One region of the Pseudarthrobacter sp. 10T415 genome, then DNA from elsewhere that is predicted to be linked to it. Evidence: riboswitches for the same ligand, from Rfam matches in the RefSeq annotation. Region 1 holds a riboswitch; the other holds the start of a gene.
The links. A riboswitch is a leader RNA that binds a small molecule or an ion and turns the genes downstream of it on or off. The one in region 1 is predicted to bind glycine.

Region 1 (15,550 bases):
GTTGGTGCCGTGCGCCGAGGCGGGGATCAGGCAGACGTTGCGCTGCTGATCGCCGCGGGAGTGGTGGTAGCCGCGGATCGCCAGCAGGCCGGCGAGTTCGCCCTGGGAACCGGCGTTGGGCTGGATGGACACCTGGTCGTAGCCGGTGATCTCGGTCAGGTCAGCCTCCAGCCCGGTGATCAGCTCACGCCAGCCCTCGGTCTGGGAATCCGGGGCGAACGGGTGGATCGAGGCGAACTCCGGCCAGGAAATCGCTTCCATCTCGGCGGTGGCGTTCAGCTTCATGGTGCACGAACCCAGCGGGATCATGGTCCGGTCCAGCGCCAGGTCACGGTCGGACAGGCGGCGGATGTAACGCAGCAACTGCGTCTCTGACCGGTGCGTGTTGAACACCGGGTGCTCCAGGTAACCGGAGGACCGCAGCACGGATTCGGGCAGCTCGAAACCCTCGGCGTCGCCTACCGGACCTGCGCCAAAGGCGACGGCCACCGCGGACAGCGTTGCCGCCGTCGTGGTCTCATCGATGGAGACGCCCACGGTGTCCGCGTCGACGAAGCGGAGGTTGATGCCGCGCGCTTCGGCGGCGCTGATGACCTTGGCGGCCTTGCCCGGCACGCGCACGGTGAGGGTGTCGAAGAAGGCGTCGGTGACCAGTTCGCGGCCCATGGCGGTGAGGGCCGTGGCCAGGATCCTGGCGTTGTGGTGGGCGGTTTCCGCGATGGCCTTCAACCCGTCCGGGCCGTGGTAAACGGCGTAGAAGGAGGACACGATGGCCAGCAGCGCCTGCGCGGTGCAGATGTTGGACGTGGCCTTCTCGCGGCGGATGTGCTGCTCGCGGGTCTGCAGGGCCAGTCGGTAGGCCGGAGCGCCCGCGTTGTCCTTGGAGACACCGACGATCCTGCCGGGGAGGGTGCGTTCCATGCCTTTCTGCACGGCCATGTAGGCGGCGTGCGGACCGCCGAAGAACAGCGGCACACCAAAGCGCTGGGTGGAGCCGACGGCGATGTCCGCGCCCTGCTCGCCCGGAGGAGTGATCAGCGTCAACGCCAGCAGGTCAGCGGCAACAGTGACCAGCGCACCGCGCTCCTTGGCCTCTGCGATAACGGCGCTCTGGTCCCACACCCGGCCGGACACGCCCGGCTGCTGGAGCACGATGCCGTTGATGGCACCCTCAGGCAGGCCCGCGGAGAGGTCAGCAACCTCCACCTCGAAGCCGAGAGCCTCAGCACGGCCCTTGACGATGGCGATGGTCTGCGGGAGGCAGTCGGCGTCAAGGACGGTTTTGCCGTCCTTGGCGTCCTTATTTTTGTTCGCGCGGCGCATCAGCAGCACAGCCTCGGCCACAGCGGTGGCTTCATCGAGGAGTGACGCGTTGGCCACGGGGAGGGCGGTGAGGTCCTGGACCATGGTCTGGAAGTTCAGCAGCGCCTCCAGCCGGCCCTGGGAGATCTCGGGCTGGTAGGGCGTGTAGGCGGTGTACCAGGCTGGCGCCTCAAGGATGTTGCGGCGGATCACGGCGGGGGTGACGGTGTCGTAGTAGCCCTGGCCGATCATCTGCACGGCAGTTTTGTTCTTGCCGGCCAGCCGGCGCAGCTCGGTGAGGACCTCAACCTCGCTCAGGGCGTCCTGCAGCTTCAGTGCCGTTTCCTGGCGGATCGACGCCGGAACAGCCACGTCCACCAGGCCGTCAACGCTGTCGTAGCCCACAGCCTTGAGCATGGTGTCGATGTCGGCCTGCCGGCGCGCGCCGATATGGCGGTCAACGAACGTGGTTGGAAGGGATTGAATCGTCATGAGGAACTCCAGGTCTGGCCGGCCAGGGTGGCACGGCATGGGATGGGTTCCTCCCCGCTCTGTATTGGACCTGAGAGATTCCGCGAAAACCCTGCGTGGCGGGTTCGCTTGCACCGTCGGTGAACCTGGCTTAGGCCGGGTTACTTTCCAGAGTTGCCTCGCCGTGACGGTACGGGGGCCTGAGAGATTCCTGGGGAGGATTTGCTCCTACGGCGCCTGCCCGGTGGTGCCGGGAGGACTCTCCCGTCACAGCTCGAAAGGCTATTCAACTGTGGGTGATTCGCCTCACACCGTACAGGTTAGTTGAAAGGAAAACAAATCCGACAGTCACGCAGTGGGCGGCAGCTGCCTTGTTGCGGGGGTGGAAAAATGGGGTTTGACATTCGATCGTGACCCGCACCACACTGGGTCCGGTGATCAGCACCGTGTCCGGCTGGCTCAACTCATCGGAGCAGCCCGGGCCAACGTTGCCCCGGAAGGGTGCGGCCGCTGAGCACACCTAACTGAACATGCCTTCGACCTGCGGCGGGAGAGTCCTGCCGGGTACATTTAGCAGGCGCCGTAGGAGCAAACCCTCCCCAGGAAACTCTCAGGCCCATGTACCGCCGCGGACAGGCAACTCTGGAAAGCAGCCGGACCAGTTCCGGCTCACCGGCGGTGCAAGCGGCTTGGGCCGCGGAAACTCTCAGGTTCACTACAGAGCGGGGAGGAACCCAACTTCTGCGGCACCCAAAAATGCTGCTTTATCGATGGAGTTCCCCATGGCGAATCATCCCCTCACGTCCAACGGCGAGCCACCCCGCAACAACCCTCCTGCGGGCAGCGCCGCCCGCAGCGAGCCTCCCCACCTGGAGCGGCAGCTCAGCAACCGGCACATCCAGCTCATTGCCATCGGCGGTGCCATCGGCACCGGCCTCTTTATGGGCTCCGGCAAGACCATCTCCGCGGCCGGCCCGTCCGTCATCTTCGTCTACATGATCATCGGCTTCATGCTGTTCTTCGTTATGCGGGCCATGGGCGAGCTCCTGCTCTCCAACCTGAACTACAAGTCGTTCAGCGATTTCGCCGCTGACCTGCTGGGGCCGTGGGCCGGCTTCTTCACCGGCTGGACCTACTGGTTCTGCTGGGTGATTACCGGCATTGCGGACGTGATCGCCATCGCCGCCTACTCGGAAGAACTCTGGCCGGGCATTCCGCTGTGGATCCCGGGCATCGCCACGGTGATCATCCTCCTGGTCCTGAACCTCGCCACCGTCAAGGCGTTCGGTGAGACCGAGTTCTGGTTCGCCCTGATCAAGATCATCGCCATCGCAGCCCTGATCATTGTTGGCCTGTTCATGATCTTCAGCGGTTTCCAGTCCGACGCCGGCCCTGCCACCTTCACCAACCTGTGGAGCCACGGCGGGATGTTCCCGAACGAATTCATGGGCTTTGTTGCCGGCTTCCAGATCGCCGTGTTCGCCTTCGTGGGTATTGAGCTCGTAGGCACCACCGCCGCCGAAGCCAAGGACCCGGAGAAGAACCTGCCCAAGGCCATCAACTCCATCCCCATCCGCGTTCTGCTTTTCTACGTAGGCGCCCTCATCATCCTGATCTCCGTCACTCCGTGGACCCAGTTCCAGGCCGGCCACAGCCCGTTCATCGCCATGTTCTCCCTGGCCGGCCTCGGCGCCGCGGCCACCATCGTGAACCTGGTGGTGCTCAGTTCCGCCATGTCCTCGGCCAACTCCGGCATCTACTCCACCTCCCGCATGGTGTACGGCCTGGCCCAGGAGGGCGACGCGCCCACCATGTTCAGCCGACTGTCCAGCCGCAAAGTCCCGCAGAACGCCCTGTTCCTGTCCTGCATCCTGCTGCTCTCCGGCATCGTCCTGATGTACGCCGGCAAGGACATCGCCAAGGCCTTCGACATGGTCACCACCGTGGCCGCCGTCTGCTTCGTTTTCGTCTGGTCCATCATCCTGGCCAGCTACCTGAAGTTCCGTTCACGCCGGCCTCACCTGCACGAGGCGTCCAAGTTCAAGATGCCCGGCGGTGTCCCCATGGTCTGGGTGGTCTTCGCGTTCTTCGCCTTCGTCCTCTGGGCCCTGACCACCCAGCCGGACACCCTGGCAGCACTGCTGGTGACCCCCATCTGGTTCCTCGTCCTGGGCGTGGCCTGGTTCTTCCTCCGCCGCCGCCCCGCCCACCTTGCCCGCTTCGAAGTCTTCCGGGCCGAGCTGCGCGCCGATGAGCAGGCGGCGGCCGGCGGGCTGGACCGTGAAAAGTCCGCCCAGGAGGAAGCCGCCCGGGGCTCCCGCTCCTAGGCTTCATCGCCGATCCGGGCCGTCAAGGTACTGATCAGCGAATAAGCTCCTGATTGCAACGCTGCGGCGGGACTCACTCCGGGTCCCGCCGCAGTGCTGTCTGCAGCCGGAGGTGGAGGGGCGCCGGCGTTAAAGTTCAGCATGCTTAGTGTTTCTGCATCTAGGATGGAGAAGCACGGCAGCCACCCGCTGCAGCTCGACGTGAAACGAAGGTGACCATGGCTAAGCGCAGCAACCCAGCAGTACGGATCGCCCAGGAAACGGCCCACAACGCAGTCTTTGACAAGGACGGCAAGCCCAAGCCCGGCGTCCACAACATGCTCCTCAAAGCCGTAGAGATCCAGCGGCCGCTGGTGCTGGCCTATATCCGCCGGCTGCAGAAGAAGCACCCAAAAGCCACGGCAGCCCAGCTGGCCGGCATCCTGGAGCGCGACTACCTCCGCGCAGTCACCGGCGGCGGCGCAATCGTGGGGGCCACCGCCGTCGTGCCCGGTGTGGGGACCGTCGCGTCGCTGGGACTCTCGGCAGCCGCCACGGTGGGCTTCCTCGAAGCAACCGCCCTGTACGCCACCTCCCTTGCAGAGCTCCACGGCATCCGCCTGACCAACCCGGAGAAGGCCAGCACCATGGTCATGGCCATCATGCTGGGCGAGGAAGGCACCGCTTTGCTGGGCACCCTCAGCGGACAGATGGCCGGCAACGGCGCTGGAGCAACCAAGCAGTGGGGCAGCGTGCTCTCCAAGTCGATGCCGATGCCGGGCTTCAGCACCATCCGCAACCGCATCCAGAAAGCCTTCCTCAAAAATCTCCTCAAACGCCAGGGAACTGCGCTCCTGGGCCGGGCCCTGCCGTTCGGGATCGGCGCCGTGGTAGGTGGAGCCGGTAACCTCGTGATGGGCCGCGCGGTGGTGGCCAACGCCAAGGAGGCGTTTGGACCCATGCCGGACAGCCTGCCCGGCGAGCTCACGGCAGCCGGGGCCACGGACAACCAGCTGGAAGGCAACACTTTTGGATCTCAACGCTGACCTCGGCGAATCATTCGGCTCGTGGACCATGGGCGATGACGCCCGGATGTTCCAGCTGGTCACCAGCGCCAACGTGGCCTGCGGCTTCCACGCCGGAGATCCCGTCACCATGCTGGACAGCTGCCGTGCGGCCTACGAACTGGACGTCACCGTCGGCGCCCACGTGGGCTACCGGGACCTGGCGGGCTTCGGCCGGCGTTCCCTGGACACGAGTTTCGACGAGCTCTTCGGCGACGTGCTGTACCAGCTGGGCGCGCTCGACGGCGTGGCCCACGCCGTGGGTGCGTCGGTGGACTACGTGAAGCCGCACGGGGCGCTCTACAACCGTCTGGTGCACGACGCCGAGCAGGCCTCCGCCGTGGTGGCGGCCGTCAACGCCTACGATCCCGGGCTGCCGATCCTGGGCCTCCCCGGTTCCGAGCTGCTCAAGCAGGCGCAGGAAGCCGGCCACCCGGTGTTCGTCGAAGCCTTCGTGGACCGCGCCTACCGGGCTGACGGAACGCTGGTGCCGCGGTCCGAGGAGGGCGCCGTGCTGCACGACGTCGACGCGATCGTTGAGCGGGCCGTCCGGCTGGCCACGAAGGGCGAAGTCGTGGCCACCGACGGCACAGTGGTCCAGGTCCGGCCCGACTCCCTGTGCATCCACGGCGACACCCCGGGTGCCGTGGAAATGGCCGCCGGTGTCCGGGCAGGCCTGGAGGCCGCGGGCGTCAGCCTGGAGTCCTTCGCCTGACCCAGGAGCTCCCGGCCGCAGCCGGGGCTACCCGAAGATCAGGTGCGCCACCGTGAAGATCAGCAGCCCGGCCAGCGAGCCCACCACGGTGCCGTTGATCCGGATGAATTGCAGGTCCTTGCCCACCTGGAGTTCGATCTTCTGCGAGGTCTCTTCCGCATCCCAGCGCGCCACGGTATCCGTGATGACGCCGGCGATATCTGACCGGTACGTCTTCACCAGGTAGCCGGCGGCGTCGCCGATCCAGGTGTTGACCTTGCCGGCGAGTTCGGGATCGTTGACCAGCCGCGAACCGAAGTCGCGGACCGCCGCCTTGAACTTCACGGTCAGTTCGCTGTCCGGATCGTCCACGGCGCCGAGCAGGGCGTTCTTGACGGTGCCCCAGGTCCGTGAGGCCAGCTCCCGGACCTCGGGATCGCCAAGGACCTGGGCCTTGACGTCCTCGGCGCGCGCAATCATCTTGGGGTCGTGCTGCAGGTCCTGCGCCAGGTCGTTGAGGTACTTGTCGATCTGTTGCCGCACCTGGTGGTTGGGGTCGGACTGCACGGCACGGGCGAACTTGAGGATCTCAACGTAGACCTTGTCGCCCACCAGGCCATCCACGAACTGGGGTACCCAGGTGGGGGAGCGGTCGGACACCAGCCGCGAGACAGTCTCGTGGTTCTCGTCCACCCAGTCGGCGGCGCGGTCCACCAGGAGGTCCACCAGGGTGTGGTGGTGTCCGTCGTGGAAAATCCGTTCCGCGAGCCTGCCCACCGGCGGTCCCCACGGCGGCGTGAGCAGGTGCTTGCGGACCATGCCCTCGATGACCGCCTGGACGTCGTCGTCGTTCAGGACCTTGAAGGCGCCCCGGATGACCGCCGCACCTTCCTTGGCCACCCGGTCCGCGCCGCCGGGCGCGGCGAGCCATTCGCCGGCGCGGCGGGCAATATTCACGCTGGCCAGCTTGTCCTGGACCACCTGCTCGGAGAGGAAGTTGGTCTCCACGAACTCGCCCAGGGAGGCGCCGATCTGGTCTTTCCGGCGCGGAATGATGGCGGTGTGCGGAATCTTGATGCCCATGGGGTACTTGAACAGCGCGGTGACGGCGAACCAGTCAGCCAGCGCACCCACCATGCCGCCTTCCGCGGCAGCGCGCACGTACTGCAGCCACGGGTAGTCCTCCTGCAGCGCAAACGCGAAAACGAAGACCACGGCCATGGCGATGAGCAGGCTCAGGGCCAGCATCTTCATTTTCCGCAGCGCTGCCGCCTTTTCGGCGTCTCCCGCGCTGAGTTGATGGCCGACGACGGCGGCCCGCGGTTTCGCGCCTTCGGGCACCGGAGGAGCGGTGCGGGGAGGGGATTCCCGGGCAGTTGGCTCAGAGTTCACCTGCATGAGCCAAGCCTAGCCCCGCTGACCGGACCGGGTCGGCTACCGTGTCCCCATGACACCTGACGAGCCGACACGCGACAGGACCGCAGCTAATGGGACCGCAGCCAACGGGACGGCAGCTGATGGGACCGCATCTGAGGGAACCACTCGGAACGGGGCCACTCTGAACCTGACCACCCCGGGTGGGCCGGCGCAGCGGCCGCTGGTCTTCGCCCACCGCGGCTCGAGCGCCGCCTTCGCTGAACACACCCGCGCCGCCTACCTTCAGGCGCTGGCGGACGGAGCTGACGGCGTGGAATGCGACGTCCACCTCACCCGCGACCAGCATGTGGTCCTGCTGCATGATGCCAACCTGGACCGTACCTCGGACGGCACCGGCCCGGTGGCCGAGCGGACCCTCCGCGAACTGCGGCAGCTGGACTTCTCCTCCTGGAAGGGCGCCCGCATCCCGGAAACCTACGGCGCCCGGTCCGAGCAGCTCCTCACGCTCCCGGAACTCCTGGACGTCCTCCGCGGCGCGGGCCGGCCGGTGAAGCTGGCCATCGAGCTCAAACACCCCAGCCCCTACCAGCTCAAACTGGAGGACCGCGTGCTGGAGGTCCTGCGCAGCGAAGGCTGGGACCCCGGAAGCTCCACGGTGGACAACGTGGCGGTGACGTTCATGAGCTTCAGCCCGGATTCGGTCCGGCACCTGCTGCAGTCCGTCCCCGCGCAGTACATCTGCCAGCTGGTGGACGACCTCACTGTCCATGAAATCCGCGGCGGCCTGGGCCTTGGCCTGATCACGGGCGGTGCCGTCGCCAACCTCATGAAGGCCACCCAGCTGGAAGGCGAACGGATCCTCGACGCCGGCCTGGTGGGGCTTGCCGGGCCGGGCATCGACTACGTCCGTGAACGCCCGGACACCATCCGGCAGTGGCTGGAGGCCGGGCGGCGATTCCGGGTGTGGACCGTGGATTCGGCGGAAGACGTAGCGCTGTGCCGGGAGCTGGGGATCCAGGAGGTCACCACGAACGTCCCGGCCCGGGTGCTCTCGCAGCTGCAGGTGGCCCCCTCGCAGGGACGATAACGGTGGCGCCGGCGGATACAGCGGGCCTGCGCACCTGGTGGGGCGGGCCGCTGGATGCAGAAGGCCTCGCCTTGGCTTCGGTGGGTGCCGCGGCCGCCGCGTTGGACCGGTACACGGGTGCTGCCGGCAGGTACACCGCCAGCCCGGAACTGACCGCTGCCGCCTTCGACTCCTCGGGACACCTGAGGATCGCCGGCCGCACCTTGCAGGGGTTTGCTCCGCTTTCCGGCTTCCGCCGCACCCGGGACGGCTGGATCCGGCTGCACGCCAACTACCCGCACCACCGGCAACGCCTCCTGCAGGCCCTGGATGCCACGACGACGGAGGAAGCCGAAGCTGCCCTGCGCGGCATGGATTCCCTCGAGGCCGAGTCCGCCCTCCAGGCGCGGGGCGCAGTGGCGGCGGCCGTCCGGACCCGGGCCGAGTGGCAGGCCTCGGACATGGGCCGGGCAGCAGCCGCCGGACCGTGGATCGTCCTTGACCCGCAGGTTCCGGACGGCCCGGCTGCTGGCGCTGCCACTCAGGGCCGCGGCCGTCGGGACATCCCGCAGCCCGGCGCCAATCCGCGCCGGCCGCTGGCGGGAGCGCGCGTCCTGGACCTCACCCGGGTCATCGCGGGCCCGGTGTCCACGCGGCTGCTGGCGGCGCTGGGAGCCGACGTACTCCGGATTGACCCGCCGGCGCTGCCCGAACTTTCCGACCAGTTCGTGGACACCGCCTTCGGCAAACGCAGCGCCGTGGCCGACCTCGGCCGGCCCGGCACCCGCGCCGCGCTGGAACACCTGGTGGCCGGGGCCGACGTCGTGATCACCGGCTACCGCGGCGGCTCGCTGGACCGCTTCGGCCTTGACGCGGCGTCCCTGCTGTCCACCCGGCCGGACCTTGCGGTGGTCACACTGAACAGCTGGGGGATGGATGGGCCGTGGAGCAGGTTGCGCGGCTTCGACAGCATCGTCCAGGCCGCCAGTGGGATTGCCCACCTGTACGGAATGACGGACGACGCCGGATGGCGGTCGGGTGCCCTGCCGGTCCAGGCCCTGGATCACGCTACAGGCTACGGGGCAGCCGCCGCGGCGGTAGCCCTCCTCGCCCGGCGGCATGAAAGCGGCGCCGGTGGTTCGGCCCGACTGTCACTCGCCCGGACAGCGGAGGAGCTCTTCAGGCTTCCGCCGAACCCGCACGGACTGCAGGCCCTGCTGTCGCCGGAATACCGCACCGTGGCCAGTTCCTACGGTGAGCTGCGGTACGTCGGGCCTCCGCTGCTGGTGGAGGGGCAGCCGCTGGACTACCCGGGCCCGCCACCGCCCTACGGCAGCTCCGCCATGGACTGGGTGCCGGACGGAGACTGAGCATTCGGAGGCGCACATCGGCAGCAGCCCCACCGCGCACCCCTGAACAAGGGGGTGCGCGGTGGTTTCTGCCGGTGCCCGCGCTGTGATTGAGTGGAGCCATGCCTTTCCCCAGCTCCGGCCGGGCTGCACGAAACCTGTCCGCTGCTGCGATGAGCGCCCTGCTCCTGGCCAGCGCCGGCAAGCACTTCCGAAGCCCCGGCTTCTACCGCCAGGTGGTTCCCGACTACCTCTGCCGTGAAGACCCCGCCCCCGGCACCGTGCCCACCGGCGCCAACGGCCCCTTCGCCGTCCTCTCGCGCGAGGAATGGATCGCCGCGTCCGGCCTGATCGAGGCCGCGGCCGCCGTCGGGCTCCTCATACCGGCCACCCGCAAGGTCACCGCCACTGCCGTGGCCGCGATGTTCACGGCTTTCCTCGCTGGCCACGTTGACGCGCTCCGGCGCGCCTACAGCCCGGCAGGGACGCCGCTCGAGCGGCGGATCCACACGGTCCGCCTGCCGCTGCAGGCACCCCTCATCGCCTGGGCCTGGAGCCTTCGCAACACGGGCCCGGACGGCCCGCGGTGAAGCTGATGGCGTCCCCCGCCGTGCGGGTGGGGATCTCCATCAGCATTGCCACCGGCCTCTACGGCGTGTCCTTCGGTGCCCTGTCCGTCACCTCCGGCCTGGATTTCTGGCAGACCATGGCCCTGAGCCTGCTGCTGTTCAGTGGCGGCTCCCAGTTCGCGTTTATCGGCGTGGTGGGCGGCGGCGGTTCCGGCATTGCCGCCATGAGTGCTGCCACCCTGCTGGGCATGCGCAACGGGATCTACGGGATGCAACTTAATGCCCTCTTGCGACCGGAAGGGTGGCGCAAATACGTCGGCGCCCAGCTGACCATCGACGAGTCCACGGCCACGAGCACCGGCCAGGCTGATCCTGCCGAGCAACGCCGTGGCTTCTGGGCTGCCGGCATCGGCATCTACGTGCTCTGGAACCTCTTCACCGCAGTAGGTGCGCTGGCCGGCAGCGGACTCGGCGATCCCAAGCAGTGGGGGCTCGACGGCGCCGCGGTGGCCGCCTTCCTGGCGTTGCTCTGGCCGCGCCTGAAGGGCCGGGAGCCGGTGGCCATAGCCGTCGTCTGCGCCGTGGCCACCGTGCTGGCCGTGCCGTTCGTTCCCGCGGGAGTGCCCATTCTGGTGGCGGCGCTGGTGGCGGCCCTGATTGGCTGGTTCAGCCACGGCCGCAGCGATGAGGGCCTCGAACCCGATGTGGAACCCTACGGCGGCCACCACCGGCACGGGCCCGGCGACGCGGCGGAGGCCGGCCGATGAATCTCTGGTTCTGGATCCTCGTGTCCTGCGTACTGGCCTATGCGTGGAAACTGGTGGGCTACTTCGTGCCCGCCCGGTTCCTGGAGAACCCCCGCATGTCCCGGATCGCCGGCACCATGACCATCGGACTGCTCGCCTCCCTGACCGTGGTGAACGCCGCGGCCACCGGGCAGGCACTTGCCGCAGACGCCCGGCTGGGGGCGCTTGCCGCGGCAGCCATCGCCCTGGCACTGCGGGCGCCCTTCCTGCTGGTGGTCATTGTTGGGGCCGGCACCGCAGCCCTCCTCAGGATGGCCGGCTGGAAATGACGTGATCTGGCTCACAGGAAATGGGCGGGACCGGCGGTATCATAATTTCGGCTATGCAGTTGGCCGTTGGATTACCTGTGAACGGCCACCATGGAAAATCAGCAGCACGCCGGCGAAAGAGCCGGCCGATCCCACCGCAAGAACCCCCGGCGCCGGACCGGTCTCCCGGCCAAGCACTTCATCACCCGCTTCGCCGGGCTGTCCGATGTCCCTGCCGCGGACCTGGAGTTACTGGCAGGCAGCCTAAGGAACGGACTGGACCTGCAACCTGGCTCGCCCGTCCCGGCGCTGCATGCCGCCGTCCACCGGGAGATCCGGCGCCGCGCGGATGCCGCTGCCGGATAGCCGCCTCACCGGCCGGCCGCAACCCTCTGTGGTGGACTGTAAGCAGGCCGCCCGCCACACGGCGGCGGCGAAAACCTACGCCTGGCGCCGCCAGAAGGAGGACCCGCGATGAACGACAAGTCACCCCACGGCTCCGAATCCACCAGGGAATTGCGGGACACCGCCCGTCGCCGCAGGGACGCCGAGGAGAAGCTGCAGCAGCATCTCCTCGAGGCCAGGGACCACGTCCCCAACGACTACAGCGAGCAGCCGGCCACCGATGCCGGCGCAAATGGCGCTGCACCTGATGCAGGCACAGTAAATGCAGGCACAGCTGCTGCAGGGGATCCAGGTTCAGGTCAACGGGATAACGAAGGGGCCTAACGGCCGGACGGGCGGGGGCGGTTACGCCACGCCGTGTGCCGCCCCGTCCGGCGAAACCGTCCGACGGTTGCTCTCTTCAAGGGCAAGGTCATACCAGGCCTGCGCGCCGAAGGCAGGTTCAACAGTGTCGAGTTCCTGGAACAGAAGGTCCAACAGGCCGGCCAGGTCTTCGGCGGGCAAGTTTGCCAGGACTTCTTCGGGATCGCGGGGATCGCTGAGGAAAGAAAAAAGCTGGGGAGTATTCATGGGATGCCGCTCTAGCGCGCCGAATGCGCGGGGGAATGCTTCACGGGTCGCTCCAGGGAGGAAGAACTGAGGCTGGCTGCGTAACCCTGAGTGAAGTCTAGGGCACCGGCGGGAACCCCCACAATGGCCCGCGGACAGGTGCGCCGCCCGCGGCGTCCGGTCTGGTGCGGTCCGGGCCTCAGGGCAGGGGACCTGCCGCCCGCCCGCAGGCCGGCTGTCAGTCCCGAAGGCTGCCCGGCTGCTGCGCTGTTGCAGTAGCCGGCACCGGCACATGGGCGGGCAGCGGACGCGCCGGTCGCGTGGACCTGATGGCGTCCTCCACCAGCGCCAGTGGCCGCCGCCAGGCGTCCGATCCGGGTTCCATGGTGTCCACCACGGAAATCAGCATGGCCAGGAGGCGGAACATGTCCGTCATGGAGATGTCCTGCCGCAGGCTGCCCTGGCCCTGCCCGCGGACCAGCAGGACGCTGAGGGAATCCATCAGGGAGCCCGTGATGCCGGTCAGGAGCTCGCGGCGCCCGGCCACGGCGCCGAGCAGGTTGGCGTCAGCGCTGGCGGCGTCCATCAGGGCTTCCAGCACCCGGAACAGCCCGTTGGCCGCATCAATGTCAGCCAGGGCGCCGTCAACCACGGGGTCCACCGAGATCCGCAACTGCCGGTTCAGTGCGGCCAGGACGAGTTCTTCCTTGTCGGCGAAATTCCGGAAAAGCGTGGCCGGTCCAACGCCGGCGGTGGAAGCGATGGTCTGCAGCGGAACGTCGGGTCCGAACTCCCGGAAGCACTGCCGCGCCGCGGTGATGATCTTGTCCACATTCCGCGCTGCGTCGGCGCGGAGGGGCTTGCGGGCGACTGCGAGGCTCATGCGAAAAGGTTAGCAACGGAGTACTCGCCCTTCACCGTTACTGAGGGGTAGGAGCTTATTGTGACGGCGGCCCTGCCGGGGCGGATTCTGCCCCGTGGCGTGCAGTGGCAGACTTGCCCCATGCTCCTTGCCTTTTCAGTCGCCCCGTCAGGTACTCCCGCGGGAGGTTCACGCCCGGGGGACGCCTCCGTGCACGACGCCGTTGCCGCCGCGGTCAAGATCGTCCGCGACTCGGGCCTGCCCAACAAAACCGATTCGATGTTCACCACCATCGAAGGCGAATGGGATGAGGTGTTCGACGTCGTCAAACGGGCCACCGAAGCCGTGGGGCAGTACGGCAGCCGCGTTTCCCTGGTGATCAAGGCCGATATCAGGCCCGGCTATTCGGGCGAACTGACGGCCAAGGTGGACCGGCTCGAAGCGGCGCTCACGGACGGCTCCTGACCAGCCCCTTACCGTCCCCTGCGCTGCGGGGGCAGTCGGTTTGCCGCCCTCCGGAAGCCTCTGGACCGGCTGATCACTGCGTGCCAAACTGTGCCCATGTTCGAGCACAAGCCCCGGCCGGAATGGATCGCCACCGAAGAGTTCCTCTCGCGGGTGGTGGTCCACCCGGACCCCGCGCTGGAGCAGGCCATCCGGTCCGCGGCCGACGCGGGTATGCCGGCCATTGAGGTGGCACCCAACGCGGGCAAGCTGCTGATGCTCCTGGTGCAGCTCTCCGGTGCCCGGCGCATCCTGGAAATCGGTACGCTTGCCGGCTTCAGCACCATCTGGATGGGCCGCGGACTGCCCGCCAACGGCACGCTGGTCACCTGCGAGTTCCTCCCCAAGCACGCCGAGGTGGCGTGGGCCAACATCGATTTCGCCGGCCTGGGCCAGAAGGTGGAAATCCGGCTGGGCCCGGCACTGGAGACGCTGGCTGCGCTGGAGGAAGAGGGCCGCGAGCCGTTCGACTTCATCTTCATTGACGCGGATAAGGAGAACAACAGCCGCTACCTTGACTGGGCCGTCCGGCTGGGCAGGCGCGGCGCCACCGTGGTGCTGGACAACACCATCTGGGAAGGTGCCGTCCTGGATCCGGAAATGGATCCCGTGAATGCCCCAGGCATCATCGACGCACTCACCCTGCTGGGGGAGCATCCCCGCCTGGATGCCACCGTCATCCAGACCGTGGGCTCCAAGGGCTGGGATGGTTTCGCCCTCGCCCGTATCACCTGACAACGCCCTCAAACGCCCACCGGACCTCCATTGATAAGTATGCTTAGAATAAGTGTTCGGCTGGCGGGCAGCCGGACAGGCCGCAATGGAGGAAAACGATGAAGGCATCACCCACCCTTGCCAGCAACCTGCAGATGGTCCTCACGGACCTGATTGAACTGCACCTGCAGGGAAAGCAGGCCCACTGGAACCTCGTGGGCACCAACTTCCGGGACCTGCACCTGCAGCTGGATGAAATCGTCTCGGCGGCACGGCTGTTCGCCGATGAGGTGGCCGAGCGCATGCGGGCCCTTCACGCCCTGCCGGACGGCCGCAGCAGCACGGTCACAGCGGACAACCGCCTGGCTGAATTCCCCGCGGGCCTCACGTCCACGAAGGACACCGTCAAGCTCATCACCACACGGCTGGAGCGGACCGTGAAAACCATGCGCGATGTCCACGACGACGTCGACGACGAGGACCCCACCAGCGCAGACCTGCTGCACAAGATCATCGAACGGCTGGAGCAGTTGGCCTGGATGGTCAACGCCGAAACCATGGCGCCTACCGCCGCGGTGACCGAGCCGGCCAGCAAGTAGGTGGCGGTGGGGGACAGCCCGGACAACGGTCGGGGCACACTGCAAGGAAAACCGGAAAACGGCGGCAGCCCCGTCCGGCCCGTGCTTCTCAGTTCAACGGCGGAAGAGCTCGCGCGGTTTGCCCCCGGTCTTTCGGCTGTGGGCGGCGCAGCAGAGGATGTCCCGGCGCTGCTTCAGCTCGCCGTCGCGGCTGGACGCTCCTGGCCGTTGCCGGGCGAAGGCCGGACCGCACAGCTGTGGGAGCTCCTCGCTTCCGTGGCCGCCGTCGATGTCGCTGCCGCCCGGGTCTTCGAACCGCACCTCGACGCCGTGGCAATCCTGAAGCAGGCAGCGGCAGCGGCAGACGCGGGCGAAGGCTCCTGGGGTGTTTTCGCAGCCGAGGGCCCGGGGCTCCGCCTCCGGGCCACAGCCGACGGCGCCGGGTACGTCCTGAACGGGTCAAAGCCCTGGTGCTCCCTGGCCGGCCGGCTGGACCAGGCGGTCATCACCGCGCACACGGACGACGGCGGCCGGGCAGCGTTCGCCGTTGACCTCCGCCACGCCGGGGTAACGGCTGAGGAGCCGGAATGGATTGCCCGCGGACTTCGCGAGATTCCCAGCGGTACGGTGCACTTCGACAAGGTACCCGCTGCGGCTGTGGGCGGCAGCGGCTGGTACCACAGCCG
Region 2 (15,550 bases), on a different contig from region 1:
GACGAGGCCGGCCAGTGCGGCAAGAACACCCATGTTCACGAAGAGGCGGAAGGTAACGGCTTTGGTCTTGATGCCGGAAAGCTCAGCCGCGTGAAGGTTCCCGCCGATGGCGTAGGTGTGCCGCCCGAAGACGCTGTTGTTCATGAGGGCGGTGTAGGCGATCACCAGTGCGGCCAGGACCACCAGGACGATCGGCGTGCCCCGGTAGGACGCCAGCAGGAAGGTGATGATGAGCATGAGCAGCGCAGTGAACGCGGTCTTGATGATGAACCAGACCAGGGGTTCGCTCTCGAGATCGAACTTCCGGCGGATCCTGCGCTCCTTGAAAGCCTGGATCAGCAGGGCAACAGTGGCACCGACACCCAGGATGACGGTGAGCCATTCGAGCACGGAGGTACCCCCGGAGATGTCCGGAAGGAAGCCTCCGCCCAGGGCCCGCAGCTCCGCGGGGAAGGGGGTGATCTGCTGGTTCCTCAGGGTGATGAGGGTCAGCCCCCTGAAGATCAGCATGCCCGCCAGCGTGACGATGAAGGCCGGAATCCCCACGTAGGCGATCCAGTATCCCTGCCAGGCGCCCACCAAGGCGCCAACCAGGAGGCAGGCGGGGATGGCGGCCCACCATGGCCAGCCCCAGTGCACGATCATGACGCCTGCGACGGCGCCGATGAATCCGGCCACCGAGCCCACGGAAAGGTCGATGTGTCCGGCGATGATCACCATCACCATGCCGATGGCAAGGATGAGGATGTAGCTGTTCTGGACCACCAGGTTGGTGACGTTCTGGGGTTGCAGCAGGATCCCGCCTGTAAGCCCCTGGAAGAGCAGGACGATCAGGATCAGGGCAACGAAAATGCCAACCTGGCGGAGGCGGCTTGTGAGGAATCCGAGCGATTCTCGTAGGGCGGACATTTCGCTATTCCTTCTCTTTGGTCATGTAGTGCATCAGGGTTTCCTGGGTCGCTTCTGCAATGGGCACTTCGCCGGTGATATGGCCGGCCGCGAGGGTATAGATGCGGTCGCAGATGCCCAGCAGTTCGGGAAGTTCTGAGGAAATCACAATGACTGCTTTTCCTTCGGCCGCGAGTTTGGCAATGATCGTGTAGATCTCGTACTTGGCGCCGACGTCGATCCCGCGGGTAGGTTCATCGAGGATGAGCACATCGGGGTCGGAGAACATCCATTTGCTCAGCACTACCTTCTGCTGGTTTCCACCGGACAGCTTGCCGGTGATGGCGGCCACGGAGGGAGCCTTGATGTTCATGCTCTTGCGGTAGCCGTTGGCCACCACGGTCTCCTGGTTCTTGTCCACGAAGCCGCGCTTGGCGAGCTTGCGCAGTGCAGCCAGGGAGATGTTCCGTTTGATGTCCTCGATGAGGTTCAGGCCGTAGTGCTTCCGGTCCTCGGTGGCGTACGCGATGCCGTGCCGGATGGCGTCAGACACCGTGGAGGTGTTGATTTCCTCGCCGTATTTGTAGACCTTGCCGGAGACGGTGGTTCCATAGGTCCGGCCGAAGACGCTCATGGCAAGTTCGGTGCGGCCGGCGCCCATGAGGCCCGCCAGCCCTACCACTTCGCCCTTCCTGACGTGCAGATTTGCGTTGCGGACCACCATGCGGCTGTGATCCTGGGGGTGGCGAACGGACCAGTCCTCGATCCTCAGGACCTCGTCGCCGATGTTGGGCTCACGTTCCGGGTACAGGCTCTCCAGGTCACGGCCCACCATGCCGCGGATAATCCGCTCCTGGGTGATCTGGCCTTCGTCGAGCCGCAGGGTTTCGATGGTCTTACCGTCCCGGATGATGGTAACGGCGTCAGCCACTTTCCGGATCTCGTTGAGTTTGTGGCTGATGATGATGCTGGTGACGCCCTGGCCCTTCAAGTGGAGGATCAAGTCCAGCAGATGGCCGGAATCCTCGTCGTTGAGAGCGGCGGTGGGCTCGTCAAGGATCAGCAGCTTCACTTCCTTGGAGAGGGCCTTGGCGATTTCAACCAGCTGCTGCTTGCCAACGCTGATGTGCTGCACGGGGGTGACAGGATTTTCGTCCAGGCCCACACGGGCCAGCAGCTTTGCTGCCTCAAGGTTGGTCTTGCGCCAATCCACCCAGCCGTTGGTGGCCTGTTCGTTACCCAGGTAGATGTTCTCGGCTATGGACAGGAACGGGCTCAGGGCCAGTTCCTGGTGGATGATGACAATTCCGCGCTTCTCGCTGTCCGAGATGCTGGAGAAGTTGCAGGGTTCGTTTTCGAAGAGGATCTCCCCGTCGAAGGTGTTGTGAGGATAGACGCCGGACAACACTTTCATGAGCGTTGACTTCCCGGCTCCGTTTTCACCGCAGATGGCGTGGACCTCGCCACGGTTCACGTCCAGGGTGACGTCCTGCAGCGCTTTCACGCCCGGGAACGTCTTGGTGATTCCTCGCATTTGAAGAATGGGTGTGTTCATCGTCAATTCCCACTGACTGGTCGAAAGGTTGGCCGTCCTGCTGCTGCAGAAGGCTGCGGGAGGAAGCTGTGGCCGGACTCCGGGTCCGGCCACAGCCGCCGGACGCTGACTACTTGACGTCGGAGTCCTTGTAGTAACCCGAGTCGATCAGTTCCTTCTTGTAGTTGTCCTTGGTGATGATGACGGACTTCAGCAGGAAGGCAGGGACCACCTTGACCTTGTTGTCGTAGGTCTTGGTGTCGTTGGTTTCCGGCTCCTGGCCCTTGAGGACGGCGTCGACCATCTTGACGGCCTGGGCGCCGAGCTGCCGCGTGTCCTTGAAGATTGTGGAGTACTGCTCACCGGCGACGATGGACTTCACGGAACCCTTTTCGGCGTCCTGGCCGGTGACTACGGGGAGGCTTCCCTTGGCGTAGCCGCCGGTGCTGGTGAGGGCCGAGATGATGCCGATGGACAGGCCGTCGTAAGGGGACAGGACGCCGTTCAGCTTGGTGCCGGAGCTGTAGGCGGAGGTGATGATGTCCTCCATGCGCTTCTGGGCAACGGGCGCCTGCCAGCGGAGGATCGCTGCCTGCTCAAACTTGGTCTGGCCGCTGGGGACCTTGAGGGTGCCTGCATCCAGGTACGGCTTGAGGGTGTCCATGGCGCCGGTCCAGAAGAAGTTGGCGTTGTTGTCGTCGGGGCTGCCCGCGAAAAGCTCGATGTTGAACGGACCCTTGCCGTCCACCTTCTTGCCGCTGGCATCGACGAGGCCCAGGCCGGTCAGCAGCGAAGTGGCCTGCTGGACGCCGACAGTGTAGTTGTCGAACGTGGTGTAGTAGTCCACGTTGGGCGTGCCGTTGATAAGGCGGTCATACGCGATGACCTTGACGTTCTGCTCCTTGGCCTTGGCCAGGACGTCGGTCAGGGTAGTGCCGTCAATGGCGGCAACGATCAGGGCCTTGGCGCCCTTGGTCAGCATGTTTTCGATCTGCGACACCTGGGTGGGGATGTCGTCATTGGCAAACTGGAGGTCCGTCTTGTAGCCGAGGTCCTTCAGGGACTTTTCGACGTTGGCGCCATCTGCAATCCAGCGTTCGGAGGTCTGCGTAGGCATCGAGATGCCGACCAGTGAATCACTGGGGTTGGCCGCAGCACCGCTGGATTCGCTGGTTCCGCCGCGGGAGCCGCAACCGGTAGCACCCACCGTCAGGGCGAGGACAAGGGCCACCGCGCCCATCAGTTTTTTGATTCTCACCATTATCTCCTTCCGCGGCAGCACTGCCACGAAGTGTTGTTGGATCAGGCAGCACCCGTGCTGCCGGTCCTGGCCACATTGTTGATGTGTCGGTTCAATATAGACCCATTTGTGAACGCTAACAAGAGACCGGAGCGGGAATTTCGGAAACCTTTCGGCTCCGTTGACTTCTACTTTGTTAGCGTTCACACTTGCTGCAACACTTAGCACTACCCGACCCCCTACAGAACCCGGTAATGAGGCGCTGCCTCCCGGACGGAGGCACCACATGCCAGATTCGTTGTTCCCTTCCAGCCCCGGGCCCGGCCACCGCGATGACGGGACGATCTCCGGCGTCCGGCGCCCAATCCCGGGGACCACGCCGTCGGCCGCTGTGTCCGAAGCTCCCGTGGAGATGTCCGCATGAGCGCCGGAGCAGGAATCCTGGAGACCATTGCCCGGGTCCGGCAGGAAGTGTGCTCGCTGCATGCCGAACTGACCCGGTATGAACTGGTGGTGTGGACCGCCGGCAACGTCTCGGCCCGCGTGCCCGGAACGGACCTTATGGTCATCAAGCCCTCCGGCGTCGCCTACCAGGACCTGACCCCGGAGCAGATGATCGTCACTGACCTGCACGGCACTCCCGTACGGGGCACCAATGTCGGGGCCGGAGGCACCGTCGATTGGGGCAATCCGCCGTTGTCGCCCTCGTCCGACACGGCGGCGCACGCCTACGTGTACCGGCACATGCCTGAAGTGGGCGGCGTGGTGCACACGCACTCCACCTACGCCACCGCCTGGGCTGCACGGGGTGAGGCCATTCCGTGCGTGTTGACCATGATGGGTGATGAATTCGGCGGATCCATCCCGGTGGGACCGTTCGCCCTGATCGGTGACGACTCGATCGGCCACGGCATCGTGGAGACGCTGAAGAACTCCAATTCCCCGGCAGTCCTCATGCAGAACCACGGCCCGTTCACTATCGGCAAGGACGCCAAGTCTGCGGTGAAGGCTGCTGTGATGTGCGAGGAAGTGGCCCGCACGGTGCACATCGCCCGGCAGCTCGGTGACCCGTTGCCCATCGACCAGGGCCACATCGACTCCCTTTACGCCCGCTACCAGAACGTCTACGGCCAGTAACGCCTGTAGCCGCCAAGAACTTTCCAGGAGAACCCATGAGTACCGCAGCAAACACTTCCCTTGACGGCTATGAGGTCTGGTTCCTCACCGGCAGCCAGCACCTGTACGGCGAGGAGGTCCTCAAGCAGGTGGCCGCCCAGTCGCAGGAGATCGCCAACCGGCTCAACGCCTCCTCCGAGGTCCCGGTACGGATCGTGTGGAAGCCGGTCCTGACCGATTCCGATGCCATCCGCCGCACCGCGCTGGAGGCCAACTCGGACGATTCGGTCATCGGCGTGACGGCGTGGATGCACACGTTCAGCCCGGCCAAGATGTGGATCCAGGGCCTGGACCTGCTCCGCAAGCCGCTGTTGCACCTGCACACGCAGGCCAACCGTGACCTGCCCTGGGCGGATATCGACTTTGATTTCATGAACCTGAACCAGGCCGCACACGGCGACCGCGAGTTCGGCTACATCCAGTCCCGGCTGGGCATCGCCCGGAAGACCGTCGTCGGGCACGTCTCCAACCCCGAGGTGGCGCGGCAGGTGGGTTCGTGGCAGCGCGCCGCCGCGGGCTGGGCCGCTGTCCGGACCCTGAAGCTGACCCGCTTCGGCGACAACATGCGCAACGTTGCCGTCACCGAAGGTGACAAGACGGAGGCCGAGCTGCGTTTCGGCGTCGCGGTCAACACCTGGTCCGTGAACGAACTCGCCGACGCCGTGCACGGCGCTCCGGAGTCCGACGTCGACGCCCTCGTTGCCGAGTACGAGGACCTTTACGAGGTGGTGCCGGAGCTCCGCAAAGGCGCGGACCGGCACGACTCGCTGAGGTACGGCGCCCGCATCGAACTCGGCCTGCGCAGTTTCCTCGAAGCCAACGGGTCCGCCGCGTTCACCACCTCCTTCGAGGACCTTGGCGCACTGCGCCAGCTCCCGGGCCTGGCCGTGCAGCGGCTGATGGCTGCCGGCTACGGCTTCGGTGCGGAAGGCGACTGGAAAACGGCCATCCTGGTCCGCGCCGCGAAGGTGATGGGCGGGGACCTGCCCGGCGGTGCGTCCCTGATGGAGGACTACACGTACCACCTGGAACCCGGCGCGGAGAAGATCCTCGGCGCGCACATGCTGGAAGTGTGCCCCTCCCTGACTGCGTCGAAGCCGCGGCTGGAAATCCACCCGCTCGGCATCGGCGGCAAGGAAGACCCCGTGCGGCTGGTCTTCGACGCCGACGCCTCCCCGGGCGTCGTCGTCGCGCTGTCCGACATGCGGGACCGTTTCCGCCTGGTGGCCAACGCCGTGGACGTGGTCCCGCTGGACCAGCCGCTGCCCAACCTGCCGGTGGCCCGCGCGCTCTGGGAGCCCAAGCCGGACTTCGCCACGTCCGCCGCCGCCTGGCTCACCGCCGGCGCCGCACACCACACGGTCCTGTCCACCCAGGTGGGCATGGACGTGTTCGAGGACTTCGCCGAGATCGCCAAGACTGAACTGCTCACTATCGACGAAGACACCACCATCCGCCAGTTCAAGAAGGACCTGAACTGGAACGCCGCCTACTACAAACTGGCCGGCGGGATCTGATCCGGTGGCACGGCTCAGGTGCCGGCCCCGGTGGCTGCCATGGACACGGACCCAGTGACGGACAACAGGCCACGCCGGTTGCCCAGGCTCGAGGACGTGGCGGAACTGGCCGGGGTCTCGCACCAGACCGTGTCACGGGTGGTCAACAACCATCCGAGCGTCAGCCCCGGGACCCGGGGAAAGGTGGAAGCGGCGATTGCGACCCTCGGCTACCGCCGCAACACCGCCGCCCGGAGCCTGGTCACCCGGCGTTCACAGACCATCGGTGTTTTGGGCAGTGAGCTTTCGCAGTACGGACCCGCCAACACCATGTTGGGGGTGGAGCGCGCAGCACGGGACGCAGGATACTTCGTCAGTGTGGCTGCGCTGCGGGAGGTCAGCCGGGACGCGATCCTGGACGCAGTCCGGCACTTCCTGGACCAGTCCGTGGACGGAATCGTGGTGATTGTTCCGCACCTGGAGACGCTGGCCGCACTGGCAGAACTGCCCATCGGAGTGCCCGTAGTGGCCGTGGGGTCCAACGGAAATGACACCGTAGGCGGGGTCAAGGTGGACCAGCGCCGCGGGGCGGCACTGGCCGTGGAACACCTCATTGGGCAGGGGCATGTGCGGATTGGGCACATCGCGGGGCCGCAGGACTGGATAGATGCCGTGGCCCGCGCCGACGGTTGGCGTGCCGCCCTGGAAGCCGCTGGACTCGCCGCGGACCTGATTGTGGAGGGTGACTGGAGCGCGGGCAGCGGCTACAAAATTGGCCGGCTACTGGCGGCAAATTCCCGTGCCACGGCCCTCTTTGTGGGCAACGACCAGATGGCCCTCGGGCTCCTGCGGGCGCTGAACGAGGCGGGCATCAGGGTGCCGCAGGACGTATCCGTGGTGGGCTTCGACGACCAGCCTGAGGCCGGCTACTTTTGTCCGCCATTGACGGTCATCCGGCAGGACTTTGAAGAACTCGGCCGGCGGTGCATGGACATGATGCTCGCGGAGCTCGGCGGCACGCCGGGTCCCCGGACGCTGGTGGTGGAGCCGGAACTTGTCCTGCGCAGCAGTACGGCGCCGCCCGGCTGAGGGCAAGTTCCAGGCCCCGGGCGGTTCCGGATTTAACCAGGCAGAGATGCCGGGGAAACGCGCCCACAACATCCGCCACCTATGTTTCAGGAATGACAGAGAGCATTCCCGGCAGGTTCCGCCAGTGGTTTACCGCCGCCTTCGCCTTCACCTCCCCGGAACAGGCCGCTGACGCCATGGCCGAGGCATCCCGCTGGGGCTGGCTTCCTGCCCTGAGCGGCGTGGCAGTAGGCGCCGACCATGCCCGTGCACGGCACGATGAATCGACTGCCGGCGCCGGCTGACCGGCCGGTTGAACACACTATTGCGCCTGTAACGGGGTCATGCCCTAAACTGCTGCACTGAGGTGCCTGAAATGGCGCTGTGCAGCAACGAAAGTGAACACGCTATGGCTACCGATTACGATGCTCCGCGCAAGCAGGAAGAAGAGTCTCCCGCTGACTCGCTTGAGGCCCTCCAGGCGTCCCGCGGCGGCAACGCGCAGACCGCCGTCATCGATCTCGAAGAGAACGACACCGCTGAAGGCATTGACCTGCCCGGCGCAGACCTCTCCAACGAGGAACTGACAGTTGTTGTGGTTCCGGAGCAGTCCGACGAATTCACGTGCTCCTCGTGCTTCCTGGTCCGCCACCGGTCCCAGGTTGCCCTCGAAAAGAACGGCCTCAAGTACTGCCGCGACTGCGAAGGCTGATCTTCCACCAGGTTTCAGCGCCGGCTGTCCCACGGGGGTAACCGGCGCTTTTTTGTACCCCGCGGGCAACCGTTACAGGCGGTAACGGGCAGGTGCAGGAACGGTGCCGAACGGGTTAAGAGGGGCCCCGAAACGGCCCCTGTTTTATGCGGCCTTAATGCGGCGGGCGCCAGGTTAACGGTTCCGCCCCGAAGCGGCCACAGGCCTCGTTTCGCCGTTGCTGCCGTCCTAATCTGGAGCTATCCAATCGCTCCTTCCTTGGGTGGCACCACAATGAAAAAACTCTCCATCTGGTTCACGGCCATCCTTGTGGCCGTCGGACTGGGATTGCTGGTTCCGGGGCCCGCCTCGGCAACCTCCTCGTATTGCGGGCTCACCTGGGGCTCGCTAATGAAGACGGACGGCTCCATGAGCGGCGCGCCCGTCACCAATATCCGCACCGGACAGCACTATTGCTTCGACCGGCTGGTGGTTGACCTGGGCAGCGGCCCGGCTCCCGGCTACTCCGTCCGCTATGTTGGGCAAATCACCCAGGACGGTTCCGGCAAACCGGTCGACGTCCGGGGCGGCGCCCGACTGCAGGTGGTTGTCCGGGCACCGGCCTACGACGATAGCGGCCACGCCACGTACAAGCCCGCTGACCAGCTGGAGCTCGCCAACGTCTCCGGTTACCAGACCTTCCGCCAGGTGGTCTGGGCAGGAAGCTTTGAGGGCCAGAGCACGCTCGGTGTGGGCGTCCGCGCCCGTCTTCCGTTCCGTGTCTTCACGCTGGACGGGCCGGGCTCAGGCTCCCGGCTGGTGGTGGATGTGGCGCACTTCTGGTGACAGCCGCCGTCGTCAAAATAGAAAAGGTGCCGTCCCCGCGTTGGCGGGAACGGCACCTTTTCTGTTCTGTGCAGGCGTCTTTACTCCGGGACCACCAGGGCCGGGGTGTCTTTCCGGAGCGTTTCGCCGCGGAAGAAGGCGGGGCGTACCCGGGCCATGATCAGCATGAACACCGCGCCGAGCGCCAGGATGCCGACGCCGAGGATGAACACCAGTCCCACACCGAAGATTTCGGAGCCGCTGCCGAACTCGGGGGCGAGGCTGTCCACGGCGGTCTGGAAGAACACGACGAACAGGCCCACGCCGCCCAGCACCGGGCACAGCAGCCGCAACAGGAAATGGCGGGCGCTGGTGAAGAGGCTGTGCCGGAAGTACCAGGCGCAGGCAAGTGCCGTCAGGCCGTAGTAGAAGCAGATCATCAGGCCCAGGGCCAGGATGGTGTCATTGAGGACGTTCTCGCTGACCACATGCATCACGGCGTAGAACCCCGCGGACATGACGCCGGCAGCGACGGTGGCGAAGCCCGGCGTCGCGAACTTCCGGCTGACCCGGCTGAAGGGTTCAGGCAGGGCACCGTAGTGGGCCATCGCCAGGAGGCTGCGGGACGGGGACATGAAGGTGGACTGCAGGGACGCGGCCGAGCTGGAGAGCACTGCCAGGGACATCAGGATGGCGAACGGGCCCATGATGGGGGAGGCCAGCGCGGTGAAGATGTTCTCGTGGTTCTCTGCGTTGTTCAGCCCGTTGCCGGTATCGCCGACGCCGGCGAACATCATGGTGGCGATGCTCACCAGCAGGTAGATGGCCAGGACAATGACGGCGGTCAGGGTGCCGGCCACGCCGGCCGTTTTCTTGCCGTTGGCTGTTTCCTCGTTCACCGTGAGGCAGACGTCCCAGCCCCAGTACACGAAGATGGAGAGGGAAATTCCTGCGGCCACCTGGCCGAAGGTCTCGATCCTGGTGACGTCGAACCATTCCCAGCTGAAGGGGATGGCGGTCTCCGAGGTGGACCAGTTGGCGAAGGCCATGGCGACGAACAGGCCGAGTACCAGCAGTTGGAATCCCACCAGGCCGTACTGCACCACCTTGGTGGTGTGCAGGCCGCGGTAGCTGACCCAGACAGCGAGGGCGACGAACACCAGGCAGGTCAGGACGTTCAGGGCCTTGTTGTCCGCGAGGTCCGCGAGTTCCGGTGAGCCGGTGAGCTGGGACAGGAAGAGGTAGAAGAAGTCGACGGCCACGCCGGCGAGGTTGGACAGCACGATGATGTTGGCTGCCAGGAGCCCCCACCCGCCCATCCAGCCGACCCAAGGGCCAAACGCCTTGCTGACCCAGGTGAAAGTGGTGCCGCTGTCCGGTGAATCGGCGTTGAGTTCCCGGTAGGCCAGCGAGACCAGGATCATCGGGATGAAACCGATCAGGAAAATCACGGGCAGCTGGAGTCCGGCTTCATTGACGGTGGGTCCCAGCGCGCTGGTCAGGGTGTAGGCGGGGGCGATCGTGGAAATTCCCAGGACCACGACGGCGAGGAGCCCCAGCTGCCCGCCCTTCAGTCCCTTGGCGGTAATGTCGCCGCTGCCGGGCAATTGCTGGCCCCGCGCGGCGGTGGGGCTGGTGCGGAGTGCTTCTGTCATGGCACCGCTTTCTGGAAGCTTATGACCGGGGTCACTATATGAATGGCGTTCATTTAGTATGGAGGTGTGACCGCCGTCGCGCAAGAGGGAATATGAATCACGTTCGTTTATGACTGGGCGGCAGAATTAGTAAGCTCACTGAGAAATATCCGCCCAGGCCCGTGCCGGGTGGCCCGGGCGCTGATAGTTTCGAAGTTACTGGACCAATCGAGGAGGACTCCCATGAAAGCTTCACCGACCCTGACCAACAACCTGCAGGCCGTACTCGCCGACCTGATCGAGCTGCACATCCAGGGCAAGCAGGCGCACTGGAACATTGTGGGCACCAATTTCCGGGACCTCCACCTGCAGCTGGATGAGATCGTTGACGCCGCCCGCCAGTTCGCCGATGACACCGCCGAGCGCATGCGGGCCCTCCACGCGCTGCCTGATGGCCGCAGCTCCACTGTGTCGAAGTCGACCGCCCTGGCGGAGTTTCCCGAGGGCCTGATCAGCACCAAGGACGCCATCGAGCGGATCGTTGCAGCCATGGAGGCAGCGGTGGGCACCATGCGCAAGGTCCATGACGAGGTGGATGAGGAGGATCCCACCAGCGCAGACCTGCTGCACGAGTTCATTGCCAAGCTGGAGCAGTTCGCTTGGATGGTGAACGCCGAGACGATGAAGCCGACCGCCAGCGTCACCGCGCCTGACGAAAAGTAGGAGCGGACTGCCACCACAGCACGGATGAGGCGCCCGGTACCGGAGGTTGGACTCCGGCGCCGGGCGCCTTTGCCGTTGAGGCCTATGTGCTGACGCGTGCCGTGGTGCTGCTACGCGGCCTTAGGTACTTTGCGAAGTACGACGGCGGCGCAGACTGCCGCGGTTGCCATCAGGACCAGCCCAATCGCCGCCGTTACATGCACGCCGGAATCGAAGGCGGCAGCTGCGGACTGGCGGACGGCGTCGGCCAGCGGGGCCGGCAGCGCGGCCGCGAGGTCCATGGCGCCTGCCAGTGTTTCGCCGGCGCTGTGGCGGGCCGCTTCCGGGGCGGTGCTGTCCACACCTGCCGGGAGGTGCAGGTTGTGCTGGTAGGAGGCCGTGAGGATGGAGCCCAGTACGGCCGTCCCCAGCAGCGCCCCCACCTCGTACCCGGTCTCCGAGATGGCGGCCGCGGCACCTGACTTGTGCGCCGGCGCCGCACCGAGGATGAGGTCATTGGAGATGGTTTCAGCCGTCCCCACGCCCAGCGCCAGGATCAGCAACGCTGCCAGCAGCAGTGTGGGCCCGCCGTCGTGGTTCCCGAACGTCACCAGGCTGTATCCCGCGGCGCTGAACGCAAGGCCCGTTCCCACCACGAAGCCGGGGCGCACCTTCCGGACCAGCGGCACCACCACCAGTCCTGCCACCACCGTGGCAATAAGGGCTGGGATCATGGCAACGCCCGCGGCAGACGGCGTCATGCCTTCGAGCAGCTGCAGGTGCTGGGCCAGGAAGAGGATGTAGCCGTTGAAGGAGAACAGGGCCAGGACGTTGGCGGTGATGGCCATGCTGAACACCCGGTTGCGGAAAAGCGACATGTCCAGCAGAGGGTGCGGCAGCCGGAGCTGCCGCCGGACGAACACCACTGCCATGGCCAGGCCGAATGCCATGGCGCCAAGGCCGGTGCCGGACAAGCCTTCCGTAGCAACTTCCTTGATGCCGTATACCAGCGGCACCATCACCAGCAGGGACAGCGCAATGCTGGGAATGTCCACCTTCCCCGGTTCCGGATTCTTCGATTCCGGGATCAGCGCCGGACCCAGGGCGATCAGCGGCACCATGAGCGGCACTGCGACCAGGAAGACTGCGCCCCACCAGTAGTGCTCCACCAGCCAGCCACCGAAGATCGGACCCAGGGCGGCCCCGCCGGAGAACCCGGCGGCCCAGATGGCCACCGCCAGCCGGCGACGGTTGGGCTCCGCGAAGATGTTGCGGATGAGCGAGAGGGTTGAGGGCATCAGCATGGCGCCGAAGAAGCCCAGGGCGGCGCGCCCTGCGATGAGCCATTCCGCCGTTGGCGCGAACGCCGTGGCGGCCGAGAGCGCCGCAAAGCCCAGGCTGCCGGTGAGGAGCAGCCGCCGCCGGCCGATCCTGTCACCGAAGCTGCCCATGCACACCAGCAGCCCCGCCAGGACCAGCGGGTAGGCGTCCACGATCCAGAGCAGCTGTACCCCGGAAGGGTTCAGGGACTGGGCGATCGCGGGCAAGGCGAAGGTCAATGCCGTGTTGTCCACGGCCACCAGCAGTACGGGGAACATCAGCAGCGCAAGGGCCAGCCAGTCGCGCCACGGCGCCCGTGGGGCGGCAGGTCCCTGAAGTTGGGGGTCAGCGCGGTGCATCGAGGTGGTCATGGATTAACTATACCGTCCAGACGGTATAGTTTGGAGCGGCGGTTGAGTTGAGCCTCCGGCACCCCGGGAGGGCATGATGGATGGCATGCCCCGAAAGCCAGTCGCCCGCGAAGCTGTCCTTGATGCCTTCGCCACCCTGTTGATTGAGGTGGGGGAGCGCGCCGCCACCCTGGACGCCGTAGCCCGCAAGGCCGGCGTTTCCAAGGGCGGTCTCCTCTACCACTTTCCCAACAAGGAAGCCCTGATTCAGGCGCTCCTGGACCAGTTGGACGCGTTCGCCGGAGAAGACGCCGATGCCATGGCCGCCGCCCCGGAAGGCGCGGCCGCCTACTTCATCAGGTCCTCGGTGTGGGGAGACACCCCCTTGGACCGGGCCATCGTCGCCGCCACCCGGCTGGCGGAGGTGGCGCATGAAGAAACCCGCCGCCGTTTCGCTGCGATCCAGCGGCGGTGGCTCGACGAAATCGCCGCCGATGTGGGGCCGGCCCTGGCCAAGGCCGTGCTGTATATGGGGGACGGCCTCTACTTCAACGCCATGCTCTCCGTCGGCCCGGTCCCCGAAGGCGGCGCAGCTGCGGACGTGGACGAATTGCTGGCAGCACTGGAGCGGCTCCGGCGGTAGCAGGACATTTGCCCCGGGGGCCGTGGCGTAGGAGAATTAAGCGTTGTGGGAGCTGTCACCTGACGGCCCCGCGTACACATCCAACTGAATAGCCTTTGATCTGCGGCGGGAGAGTCCTGCCACAACGTCGGCAGGCGCCGTAGGAGCAAATCCTCCCCAGGAATCTCGCAGGCCCCTGTACCGCCGCGGCGAGGCACCTCTGGAAAGCAGCAGGCCGTCCAGGCGCCCGTGATCGGGTGCCGGACAGTTGTGCTCACCGACGGTGCAAGCGGGTCCTGTCCATGCAGGCGCCGTGGAAACTCTCAGGTCCAATACAGAGCGGGGAGGGACCCGAATCGCTGTGGCGTACCCTGCGCCGCCTGAGTATCTGGAGTTCCCCCGTGACGGTTAGTTCAGCCTCCACCACTTTCGTCGACCGCCATATCGGCGCCCGGCGCCAGGACCACGTCGACACCATGCTCAAGGCTGTCGGCTACGACACCGTTGACTCCCTGGTCGATACCGCCGTACCCCAGGTGATCCGCCAGGAGACGGCGCTCCGCCTGCAGGACGCCCTCAGCGAGGTTGAGGTCCTGACCGAGCTGCGCCGGCTGGCGGGCAAGAATAAAACTGCCGTGCAGCTGATCGGCCAGGGCTACTACGACACCATCACCCCGGCCGTGATCCGCCGCAACATCCTTGAGGCGCCGGCCTGGTACACCGCCTACACGCCGTACCAGCCAGAGATCTCGCAGGGCCGGCTGGAGGCGCTGCTGAACTTCCAGACCATGGTCCAGGACCTGGTGGGCCTGCCGATTGCCAACGCGTCCCTGCTGGACGAAGCGACGGCGGTGGCCGAGGCGGTCCTGCTGATGCGCCGCGCCAACAAGGCCAAGCCTGCCGCAGACGGCAAGACGGTGCTGGACATCGATGTGCTGCCGCAGACCATCGCCATCGTGAAGGGCCGTGCTGAGGCCCTCGGCTTCGAGGTAGAGGTAGCTGACCTCTCCCGGGGTTTGCCCGAGGGCGACATCAACGGCATCGTGCTCCAGCAGCCCGGCGCCTCGGGCCGCGTCTTCAACCAGGCTGAAGCCATCGCCGCCGCCAAGGAACGCGGTGCGCTGGTCACTGTTGCCGCCGACCTCCTGGCGCTGACGCTGATCACTCCTCCGGGCGAGCAGGGCGCGGACATCGCCGTCGGTTCCACCCAGCGCTTCGGTGTGCCGCTGTTCTTCGGTGGCCCGCACGCCGCCTACATGGCCGTCCGCAAGGGACTGGAGCGTTCGTTGCCCGGCCGCCTGGTGGGCGTCTCGAAGGACGACGCCGGCGTTCCCGCCTACCGCCTGGCCCTGCAGACCCGCGAGCAGCACATCCGCCGCGAGAAGGCCACGTCCAACATCTGCACCGCGCAGGCGCTGCTGGCCATCGTGTCCTCCATGTACGCCGTGTACCACGGCCCGGACGGCCTGAAAGCAATCGCGGAAACAACGCATGGCCACGCCCGCACCCTGGCGGCCTCCCTCGCGGCCGCCGGTGTGGAGGTCCTGCACAAGAGCTTCTTCGATACCGTCACCGTTCGGGTGCCCGGCCGCGCTGCCGGCATTATTGCCGATGCTGAAGCGCGCGGCATTAACCTGCGCTCCATCGACGCAGATACCGTAGGCATCTCCCTGGATGAAACCACCACGCCGGCCGTCGTCGCCAATGTCGCGGACATCTTTGGTGCCTCCGTAGGGGCCGCTGAAGGCTTCGGGCTGGAGGCCGCCGTCGAACGTTCCTCCGGTTACCTGGAGCACCCGGTGTTCAACACCCACCGGTCCGAAACCCAGCTGCTGCGTTACATCCGCCGCCTGTCCGACCGGGACCTTGCCCTGGACCGCACCATGATCCCGCTCGGCTCCTGCACCATGAAGCTGAACGCCACCGCCGAGATGGAAGCCATTTCCTGGCCCGAGTTCGCCTCCATCCACCCGTTCGCCCCGGACTCCCAGACCGAAGGCTGGC

Region 2: it holds a riboswitch for glycine, as region 1 does, so the genes downstream of both, gcvP (aminomethyl-transferring glycine dehydrogenase) here and cycA (D-serine/D-alanine/glycine transporter) in region 1, are expected to answer to the same signal.

The regions. Positions count from the first base shown of each region.
Region 1 is NZ_JBFTHJ010000031.1:4,738-20,287, reverse strand. It holds partial or broken gene gcvP (aminomethyl-transferring glycine dehydrogenase) at 1-1,794, opposite strand, end outside; glycine riboswitch at 1,952-2,050, opposite strand; glycine riboswitch at 2,311-2,409, shown strand; glycine riboswitch at 2,410-2,504, shown strand; gene cycA (D-serine/D-alanine/glycine transporter) at 2,556-4,100, shown strand; gene AC1DBN_RS21035 (hypothetical protein) at 4,319-5,125, shown strand; gene AC1DBN_RS21030 (LamB/YcsF family protein) at 5,109-5,858, shown strand; gene AC1DBN_RS21025 (DUF445 domain-containing protein) at 5,886-7,235, opposite strand; gene AC1DBN_RS21020 (glycerophosphodiester phosphodiesterase) at 7,285-8,301, shown strand; gene AC1DBN_RS21015 (CoA transferase) at 8,304-9,650, shown strand; gene AC1DBN_RS21010 (DoxX family protein) at 9,752-10,219, shown strand; gene AC1DBN_RS21005 (AzlC family ABC transporter permease) at 10,225-10,965, shown strand; gene AC1DBN_RS21000 (AzlD domain-containing protein) at 10,962-11,273, shown strand; gene AC1DBN_RS20995 (hypothetical protein) at 11,364-11,618, shown strand; gene AC1DBN_RS20990 (hypothetical protein) at 11,727-11,981, shown strand; gene AC1DBN_RS20985 (hypothetical protein) at 12,003-12,227, opposite strand; gene AC1DBN_RS20980 (TetR/AcrR family transcriptional regulator) at 12,445-13,089, opposite strand; gene AC1DBN_RS20975 (thiamine-binding protein) at 13,210-13,533, shown strand; gene AC1DBN_RS20970 (O-methyltransferase) at 13,630-14,307, shown strand; gene AC1DBN_RS20965 (Dps family protein) at 14,406-14,885, shown strand; gene AC1DBN_RS20960 (acyl-CoA dehydrogenase family protein) at 14,967-15,550, shown strand, end outside.
Region 2 is NZ_JBFTHJ010000028.1:13,484-29,033, forward strand. It holds gene mmsB (multiple monosaccharide ABC transporter permease) at 1-909, opposite strand, end outside; gene mmsA (multiple monosaccharide ABC transporter ATP-binding protein) at 914-2,443, opposite strand; gene chvE (multiple monosaccharide ABC transporter substrate-binding protein) at 2,553-3,683, opposite strand; gene AC1DBN_RS20585 (L-ribulose-5-phosphate 4-epimerase) at 4,083-4,799, shown strand; gene araA (L-arabinose isomerase) at 4,835-6,355, shown strand; gene AC1DBN_RS20595 (LacI family DNA-binding transcriptional regulator) at 6,395-7,423, shown strand; gene AC1DBN_RS20600 (hypothetical protein) at 7,516-7,707, shown strand; gene AC1DBN_RS20605 (DUF4193 domain-containing protein) at 7,812-8,114, shown strand; gene AC1DBN_RS20610 (AMIN-like domain-containing (lipo)protein) at 8,388-8,939, shown strand; gene AC1DBN_RS20615 (APC family permease) at 9,020-10,573, opposite strand; gene AC1DBN_RS20620 (Dps family protein) at 10,796-11,275, shown strand; gene AC1DBN_RS20625 (MFS transporter) at 11,386-12,945, opposite strand; gene AC1DBN_RS20630 (TetR/AcrR family transcriptional regulator) at 13,031-13,567, shown strand; glycine riboswitch at 13,664-13,760, shown strand; partial or broken gene gcvP (aminomethyl-transferring glycine dehydrogenase) at 13,948-15,550, shown strand, end outside.